Regions from separate parts of the Mesobacillus thioparans genome, predicted to be linked through region 3. Evidence: predicted binding sites of a transcription regulator. Region 3 holds the regulator's gene; each other region holds the start of a gene.
What was found. The regulator Rex, encoded in region 3, represses fermentation and respiration genes when NADH is low (regulators of the CRP and FNR family bind a similar motif). The targets are predictions, from matches to a motif close to TTGTGAAATATTTCACAA.
Positions count from the first base shown of each region.

Region 1: the regulator Rex is predicted to act here: its motif matches at 1,169-1,186, upstream of hcp (hydroxylamine reductase).
Region 2: the regulator Rex is predicted to act here: its motif matches at 2,231-2,248, upstream of qoxA (cytochrome aa3 quinol oxidase subunit II).

Region 1 is NZ_CBCSFH010000016.1:14,028-17,311, reverse strand. It holds gene ACNAZ4_RS20205 (YppG family protein) at 1-511, shown strand, start outside; gene ACNAZ4_RS20200 (Hsp20/alpha crystallin family protein) at 554-1,024, opposite strand; gene hcp (hydroxylamine reductase) at 1,249-2,550, shown strand; gene ACNAZ4_RS20190 (Crp/Fnr family transcriptional regulator) at 2,605-3,284, opposite strand, start outside.
Region 2 is NZ_CBCSFH010000002.1:149,168-152,451, reverse strand. It holds gene qoxB (cytochrome aa3 quinol oxidase subunit I) at 1-1,123, opposite strand, end outside; gene qoxA (cytochrome aa3 quinol oxidase subunit II) at 1,113-2,117, opposite strand; gene ACNAZ4_RS05220 (hypothetical protein) at 2,409-2,573, opposite strand; gene ACNAZ4_RS05215 (oxidoreductase) at 2,708-3,284, shown strand, end outside.
Region 3 is NZ_CBCSFH010000024.1:4,858-8,141, reverse strand. It holds gene ACNAZ4_RS23160 (CPBP family intramembrane glutamic endopeptidase) at 234-965, shown strand; gene ACNAZ4_RS23155 (YdiK family protein) at 969-1,169, shown strand; gene ACNAZ4_RS23150 (redox-sensing transcriptional repressor Rex) at 1,195-1,851, opposite strand; gene moaC (cyclic pyranopterin monophosphate synthase MoaC) at 1,878-2,372, opposite strand; gene ACNAZ4_RS23140 (ABC-F family ATP-binding cassette domain-containing protein) at 2,553-3,284, shown strand, end outside.

The DNA of each region.
Region 1 (3,284 bases), on a different contig from region 3:
GCCACAATGGTGGGTGGATCAATACACTCAGGACCCTTACTTATATTATGGGAATTATCAACATTTGAACCGGCAGCAACCGATCCCTCAACAATATAATGCGCCATATTGGAATGCCATGCCGGGGAACTGGCAAAACCAATATTCTCCGCAGGGATACCCTGTGAATCCATATATGCAGGGGAATCCACAGTGGAATCAGGCTTACCCAGTTGCTGACAGCAAAAATAATTACACGAAAATGCTCTTTCAAAATCCGCTAGAACCTGAGGATGACCCTATTTATGGATACTATAACCCGCAGGCTGATTATCAGAATTACAACCCATATCCCCAAAATGCCTTCATGCCAAAGCAGCCATCAGGCGTGCAGTCGATCATGAATTCGTTCAAAAGCCAGGATGGCAACCTTGATATTAATAAGATGGTTGATACGGCAGGACAGATGATGAATGCGGTGACACAGGTATCTTCGCTGGTCAAGGGACTCGGCGGAATGTTTAAAGTCTAAAAAAACAAGCAGGCGATTAAGCCTGCTTGTTTGCGTTATTTTCTATTCATCAATGAAAATATCAATCTTTTTGCCCTGCTTTTTAGCGATTTTGATTTCAAGCAATCCATTTCGATAGGATGCTCGCACCTTTTTATCATTAATAGGGTGGGCAAAGGGAACTGTCCGGCTGTATTGCCTGGAAGAGGCCATATGCATTTCCGTTTTTTCGATATCGTTTATTTCGGAAACCATTTCGGTTTTGTTTACAAGGATCGTTAGCGAATTATTGATGACATCAATCGAGATATCTTCCTTCTTGATCCCAGGCAATTCTGCTGTCACCACATATTCATTAACATTTTCATTTACACGGACACTGAAGGAAGACTGGGGAAAGGGTTGCCTGAAAAAATCATCAATGCTTTGCAGGAAACCTTTGACAGGCTTCTCCTGCATCAGCTGGTTCATTGATTTGAACCACTGTTCGAGAGTTTCATGTTTTTTTGGGCGATCAGGATGGTTGGTTGCCATCTTCTCATATCCTCCTCTGCAAAAATACTTATAATAGTCTATGTAGTATGGAATGTCCCTGTTCAAGATGAGGGTATCTTTCAAATATTTGCACTTTCAACAGTTCGCCGTACTTTTTTGAACACTTTGTGAAAAATGCCTTTAGTGTGATTTAGGTCACATAACCATTTTTTCAACCTCTGTATGCTGAAACAGTAAATAAAGCAGAAAAGGGGAATACACATATGTTTTGTTACCAATGTGAACAAACGCCAACAGGAGGATGTAAAGTTGTTGGTGTATGCGGAAAAGATGAAACAATCGCAAGTCTCCAGGATACAATCATTTTTGCACTGAAAGGCATTGCAGCCTATAGAACCCATGCGAATCAGCTTGGATTCACGGATCCGTTCGTAGATGCAACTACACACGAAGCATTATATATGACGTTGACTAATTCAAACTTCAATGTCCAGGAACATATTGATATGGCGATGAAGGTTGGCCAATCAGCTGTTCGCGTGATGGAAATGCTTGATGAGGCGCACACTAGCCGTCTTGGCATCCCTCAGCCTGTAAAGGTAAGCCAGAACAAGATAGAAGGCAAAGCGATTGTTGTTACGGGGCATAACCTGTTCGCGCTTGAGGAATTGTTGAAGCAAACAGAAGGCAAAGGTATCAATATTTACACGCACTCTGAGATGCTCCCTGCTCACGGATATCCAGCATTGAAAAAATATCCGCATCTTAAGGGTAATATCGGGAAGGCATGGTTCGACCAGCGCCGCCTGTTTGAAAAATTCCCTGGCGCAATCCTGGCAACGACTAACTGCGTGATGCCAATCAAGGGTTCCTATGCAGACCGTATGTTTACATACGAAGTTGCCGGTCTTGAAAATGTAAGAAAAATTGAAAATGATGATTTCTCCATGCTGATCGAAAGAGCATTGGAGCTTCCAGAGGCTAACATGGAATCGGAAGAAACATTGGTGACTGGCTTCCATCACGAAACAGTGATTGGTCTGGCTCCTGAAGTCATAGAAGCAAGCAAATCAGGAAAAATCAAGCGTTTCTTCGTCATTGCCGGTTGTGATGCACCTGGAAAAGGCGGAGAATACTACCGCGAGCTTGCAACATCCCTTCCTCCAGAAGCAGTCATCCTGACAACTTCTTGCGGCAAGTTCCGTTTCAATGATGTCGATTATGGGGTAGTGCCTGGAACGAACATCCCTCGATATCTGGATCTGGGACAGTGCAATAACTCCGTATCTACGGTTAAAATTGCCAAGGCACTTGCTGATGCTTTTGAATGTGATGTAAACGAATTGCCGGTGAGTATTGTCCTTTCGTGGTTCGAGCAAAAAGCGGTCGCAATCCTGCTTGGACTTTTCAGCCTTGGAATCCAGGACATCCGCATCGGGCCAAAGCCGCCTGAATTCATTTCCAATGGCGTAATGGAGGTTCTGCAGGAAACCTTCAACCTGAAGCTGATCACATCTGCCCAGGAAGACTTGGAAACAATGATGGGTCTAAGCAAGACAGAATGACAGATTTAACGCCCGGGGCTAACTGCCTCGGGCGTTTTCATGCAGGTGAACTTATTAGACTAGCTCGTCCAGCAATACATCAGGATCCAAGATCAAATTTCCGGCTGCATCAGTGGAAATAAGATTGTCTTTTTTCATTTTGGTCAGCGTCCTGCTGACCGTTTCCCTGGTAGTGCCAATCATATTGGCCAGGTCCTTGTTCGTGAAATCCGTCTTTAACAAAACAGTGCCATTTTCCTGCTTGTCTCCGTGAAGCTCACCCATTCTTATCAAAAGCTTGATGATTTGTTCATAGGTGTTATTAAGGATTTGGGCTTCAAGTCTTTCCTGGAGGTCAACGATTTTCTCGCCAAGCACCTTGAATACCTTGATGCTTAAATGAGGGTTATCGACCAGTACCTTTTCGAATTGTGAAATTGGGACAACGACAAGGCTTGCTTCCTCCAATACCTCGGAATACCCTGGATAACCGCCCTTCCTGAAAAAGCCTACATGAGGGAACATTTCACCTTTCTTAAGGATGGCGACGATTTGTTCCCGGCCGTTGGCATCACTTTTATAGACTTTCACCTTGCCTTCATTGATGAAGTAAACATTTTCCAGCGGGTCACCCTGCATGAAGATATGGCTATGTTTCTTCCATTGCCGCGAAATGGATATATCGACAATCTTTTCTAATTCATGGTCCTCAAGGTCCCTGAACAATGAGAATTTTGCCAGAACATTTTTTATTT
Region 2 (3,284 bases), on a different contig from region 3:
TCGTAAATTTAATCCGGCCTTTTCTCATCGTGAACAACCAGTTGAACACTTTTACCCCGGTCGGAATGGCAATCGCCATCGTCGTGATCGAGAAGAACGAGTTCACTGCGGCATTATTGCCCATAGTGAAAAAGTGGTGGACCCAAACGAGCATACTCAATACTGAAATCATTACAATCGAAATGACCATTGATTTATAACCGTAAAGCGTTTTGCGTGCGAAAGTCGAGATGATATCTGACAGCATCCCGAATGCTGGCAGAACGACAATGTATACTTCCGGATGTCCCCATAACCAGAACAGGTTCGCCCATAGCATATCCATACCGCCGCCGGAAATCGTGAAGAAGTGTGTCCCGAATGTGCGGTCGAATGTCATCAAAGCAAGCGCCACTGTAAATATAGGGAAGCTGGCAACGATAATGATCGATGTAATGAAGGATGTCCATGTGAACATCGGCATCTTCATCAATGTCATGCCTTTAGTTCTCATTTTTAACACTGTGACAACAAAATTAATACCCGTCATCAAAGTACCGGCACCGGCTATTTGCAGGGCCACAGCATAGAAGTTATTCCCTATGCCAGGACTGAATTCTTTCCCGGCAAGAGGGAAGTAGGAAGTCCAGCCTGCATCAGGCGACCCGCCTATAATAAAAGAAATATTGAAAAGCGCCGCGCCGCTCACAGTCAGCCAGAAGCTAAGTGCGTTCAGCTGTGGAAAAGCAACATCACGGGCGCCAATCTGCAATGGAACCGCAAAGTTCATGAGTCCAATCAGCAGTGGCATCGCCACAAACAGGATCATGATGACACCGTGAGTGGTAAAGACTTCATTGTAATGCTGCGCATTCAGGAACTCATTTTCAGGAACTGCCGTCTGGCCTTTCATCATCAGACCATCGATCCCGCCACGGAAGAACATCACGACACCAAGGAGGATATACATGATCCCGATTTTCTTATGGTCAACAGTCGTCAGCCATTCAGTCCAAAGATAGTTCCATTTCTTAAAGTAAGTGATTCCGGCTATTGCACCAACTATTGTCAGAGCGATACCAATCTGTGAAGCAAAAATCAATGGATCACCGGTTACGAAAAATTCATCCCATTTAATGCCCACTGTGCTCACCTCCGTGAGATTCCTCAGTTTCTGATTCCTTGTGATTCATAGAATCAGAGTTGTTTCCGTCTTTATTTTTATAATTGTCCTTGTCCTCAAATATCTTTCCAGGCCATCCATGTCCTCTGTCATACATTTCAGGGTTGGTGTAATTCTTAGAGTGAGGATCAGAATGATCTACCCATTCAAGATGTGTATTTGAGAAAGTCTTGCGGCCGAAGTGCGAAGGCTCAAGCATTTTCTCATATTCTTCAAGCGTCATTTTTGGCGCGGTTTCTTTTACATCCTTGATCCATTGATCGAAATCTTCTTGTGTCTGGGAGAGGACTTCGAATTCCATCCCTGCATAACCCTGCCCATTAAAGTTGGTATTCCGTCCAACATAGGAACCAGGATTGTCAGCGACCAGATAAAGCTGTGTCTCGGCATGGGCCATCGAGTACTTTTGTCCGCCGAGTGCAGGAATCCAGAAGCTCTGCATCGTTCCGGCTGAAGTCAGCTTGAAGTCGATCGGACGGTCTTCAGGGATATTCACATAGTTGACAGTCTCTATCCCTTGTTCTGGATAACTGAAAATCCATTTCCAGTCAGCCGAAGTTACTTTAATGACTAGCGGTTCTTTATCTTCGTAGCCTTTAGGAATTTCATCTATTGCGTATATTGTTTTGACAGTTGGAATGGTCAAAGCAACGATTATCAAAATTGGAATCACTGTCCAAATTATCTCCAATACTGTGCTGCCGTGTTCTTCTGGAGGTTCATAATCCTTATTGTCTTTTCGTTCGCGGTATTTCCAGACGATGAACGCGAAAAGTCCGAATACAACCACTGTTACAAGCAGCATCAAAGCTATTGAAAAGTTGATAAGCTCAAGAATTTGCCTTGCGATTGGTCCCGCTGGATTGAAAACCACCATATTGTTTTCACAGCCGCTAAGCAACAGCATAGCCATGATCGAGGTGAGGGAGACCAAAAAAAGTTTTGATTTCTTCATCACTGCAGCTCCTTTCAAAATTAAACCTTGTTCATTTTATCACAAACTTATGTTCATTTGTTCACAATGTTGTCAAAAGTACTCCCAAATTGAACGGTAAGTTGTGGCAAAGGATGTGATAAATGTCACACCTGTTTATTTGTAATCATTCTAACATGGAAAATGTGACGGTTTTTGTGACAAATGTGAACAAATTATGAAAACAAAAAATGTCATATTAGTGAATTTCGAACAGGATATATTGACGAAAAAAACAGGGCCAAATTACAGGCCCTGGGTGTGCTCACTGATTTAGGAGACTTTATAGGTTTCTATATATGTTTCCAATGCTGGATGGAATTCTTTTTCATAATGGCCAGCTGGACAGGCTTTGACAATGATCTTTTTGCTTCCAGGCTGAGTTTTTACATCAAGTGTTGCATTACAGCGGGGGCATTTTTCTTCAAATAGTTTCATAATCGCATACCTTCTATAATTCCTATGTATCTAGTATGGATTCAACTGGACTAAAATTCAATGGCTAATAGGCACAATTATGGTACCATTAATCGGACTGGAATCTGGTCTTAAAAGGAAATAGAGGTGTAAGAATGTTGTCAGAAAATTTAACAGGAAAAACAGCCATCATAACAGGCGCAAACAGCGGAATCGGCTTTGAGGCAGCAAAGGATTTATCTGCAAAGGGGGCAATTGTCGTCCTTGCAGTGAGGAACGAAGAAAAGGGGAAAGCAGCAGTCGAAAGAATCATGCAGAATAATCCAGAGGGTAAAATAGAACTGATGAAGCTTGACCTGGCAGACTTACATAGTGTCCGGCAATTCGCTAGGTCCTTCCTGGAAGAATACGATTCTCTGGATCTTTTAATCAATAATGCCGGGGTGATGATTCCGCCTTATGGAAAGACAAAGGACGGATTCGAGCTTCAGTTTGGCAGCAATCACCTTGGCCATTTTGCCTTGACTGGATTATTATTGCCGCTTTTAAAAACAACCCCCGCATCCCGCGTGGTGACTTTAAGCAGTATCGCTCATAGAGGCGCTTCCATCGATTTTGATAATCTAGATGGCACAAAAGGGTATAAAGCAATGAAGTTCTATGGACAGAGCAAGCTGGCCAATCTCCTATTTGCAAAGGAACTGGATGGCCGGTTTAAGCAGCATGGAATAG
Region 3 (3,284 bases):
TTTTTAAAGAGAAAATTTCACCTTAACAAGTATCTGGTATTCAGGAAATACTAAACCCGGACAACCACATTTTCATCCTGACCCTACAATTTGAACTTTCAAATCATTTACTAGTAGAATATAGAGAGTGCCTAGATAAGCAAAGCTGTCCCCGTATTTTATTTTACAGGCCAGCATATTATTACGTAAAATTTCAGAACATACATTACTGCATTATTAAGGAGTTTTTTCGATTGAAAAAAGAATACTGGTACGTCCTTATTGCCTATATTGTCATGCAGCTTTCAAGCCTTGTGGGGGTTCCAATCATTGCTTTCATCGGTGCCGCGATGGGAAAAAGCCTTGATGAAATGCAAACCCTCGCGATTCCATACTGGCTCGTGATCAGTTTTTCACTGACTCTCCTGATCATCCTGATGATTTTAAGGAAAGAACGAAACATACATGCAGATTTGCGCGAAGCATCTTCGCCGGCAAGCTCGGCGGCCTGGGCTTTCGCCGGGGTCTTTCTGGCCCTGTTCGCCCAGTCGATTGCTGGCAGCATCGAAAGCATGCTTGGAATTGAAATGGGCTCGGAGAATACACAGGAAATCATCAAGCTGATCGAAAGGTTCCCGGTCGTCATCCTCGTCAGCTCGATCATCGGTCCGATCCTGGAGGAAATCGTCTTCCGGAAGATCATCTTCGGCAGCCTGCAAAAGAAAATGAATTTCTTCTTTGCAGCCTTGATCAGTTCCGTCATCTTTGCACTGGCCCATATGGAGCCAGAGCATGTGATCCTCTACTCGGCGATGGGCTTTACCTTTGCCTTCCTGTATGTAAAAACAAAGCGGATCATCGTGCCGATCATCGCCCATGTTACAATGAATACAATGGTTGTCCTGCTTCAATCCGTATTCAGAGAAGACATAGAGAGAATGATAAGAGAAGCAGAGAAAATTCAAAGCTTTATTGGGGGATTTTAAGTCATGAAGCAATCGCCTATGTTCTCAGGCATTGTCTACATCTTGTTAGGCATCTTATTCACCTATTTCGCCATCCAGAATGTCAACGACTCAGGCTGGGGATTTTTCAGTTATTTGCTCGTCCTGCTCGCCACCTTCGACTTCGGCTCCGGCATCAGGATGATCCTGTTTCATTTCAAACTTAAACAAATGCAGAAAAAATAGCTCCTTCAAATGAAGGAGCCATTTTTTATTCTTCTGAGTCACTGTCAGTCGGATAATGCTTCAAGAAATAAATCAATGATTGCAATTCCACTGCCAGATCAATATGATGGATCCTGATAGAAGGCGGCACATTCAGCCTCGCTGGCGTGAAGTTCAGGATGCCCTTCACATTCGCCTGTACTAGTCTGTCCGTGATCGGCTGTGCCACCGCTGATGGCACCGTCAGGATCGCCACCTGGATGCCTTCCTCGACAACAACCTTATCAAGGTCATCCATGTGATAGACAGGCACATCGCCAATCTGCGTCCCTACCTTATCCTGGTCGACATCGAAGGCAATTTCAATTTTCGTATTATTATTTTTGGAAAAATTATAATTCAAAAACGCCGTTCCCAAATTACCGACACCAATCAGCGCAACCTTTGTGAGTTCATCCTGGTCGAGCGTCTTTCGGAAAAAAGTCAGCAGGTAATTCACATTATAGCCGTAACCCTTTTTACCCAAAGCCCCGAAATAGGAAAAGTCCCTTCTAATCGTAGCAGAATCCACTTTTACCGCTTCACTCAGCTCCGCGGATGATACCCTTTGCTTGCCTGAAGAATGCAAGTTCAATAAAAATCGGTAATACAGCGGCAAACGTTTTGCGGTTGCCTGCGGAATCTTCATAGCATCATTCGTCATTCTCCATCCTCCACCCGTTCGTATTTCTATTTTAGCTTCTCATCTCTCTTAAAATCGCCGTTTTTCCCGCCAGTCTTTTCCACGAGATAGGTCTTGCCGATCACCATGCCTTTGTCGACGGCCTTGCACATATCATAGACAGTCAGCGCGCATGCTGACGCTGCTGTTAACGCTTCCATTTCTACCCCTGTATTTCCTTTTGTTTTAACAGCTGCTGCGATATTTAATATATAGTCATTACCATTTTGCTCCCAATCAAACGAAAGGTCAATGCCTGTTAATGGAATCGGGTGGCACATCGGGATGATCTCGGATGTCTTCTTGGCCGCCATGATGCCAGCAACCTGCGCGACTGCCAGTACATCGCCTTTTTTTATTTTATTTTCAGTAATCCTTACATATATATCTTGATTAACGGTAATGCTTGAATGGGCGACTGCCGTACGGACCGTCTCAGGTTTTTCACTGACATCGACCATCTTCGCTCTTCCCTCTTCATTAAAATGCGTAAATTCTGCCATATTCAAGCTCCTTTCAACCAAATAATACACTATTTTCACAAACTTGTGTGTGAACTTTGTTTCTATCTTCACATATAGAGGGGAAATTTTTCATAGCTTGCTCCCTATAGCAGGCCGCACATATTGCCGAGCCCATAGGATTGGGTTACACTATCCCTAAGGCATTAGAGGTGAAAAATAATGATTCTATTACAAGTCAATCAGCTATCAAAATATTTTGCTGCTGATCTTATTTTATCGAATATCAAGTTTGAAATACAGACCAATGACCGTGTTGCATTGGTCGGCCGGAACGGTGCGGGAAAATCAACCCTGCTGAAAATCATTGCCGGTTTTGAATCCCATGATGGCGGCGAGATTATCCGCCCGAAAGGAACGACAATCGGATACCTTGCCCAGAATACAGGGCTGGAATCCGAGAAAAGCATCTGGGATGAAATGCTGGCGGTCTTTGACCATCTGCACAGCATGGAAAAAGAACTGCGCCGGCTTGAGGAAAAAATGTCCGATCCCGGCATCCTGTCGAATGAGTCGGAATATGAAAGAGTTTTGAAGGATTATGACGTTTTGCAGGTCCAGTTCAAGGAAAAAGGCGGTTACCAGTACGAAGCTGACATCCGTTCGGTCCTTCACGGCTTGAACTTCCAGTCTTTTGATTATTCCACAAAAATCTCCACTTTAAGCGGAGGACAGAAAACAAGGCTTGCCCTCGCCAAGCTGTTATTGACACGTCCTGATATTCTGATTCTCGACGAACCGACGAACCATCTGGACATTGACACACTTTCCTGGCTTGAGCAGTATCTCCAGGGCTACGACGGTGCGATTCTGATTGTTTCCCACGACCGTTACTTCCTGGATAAAGTTGTGAACCAAGTATACGAAATCTCCCGTCACCAGCTGATGAAGTTC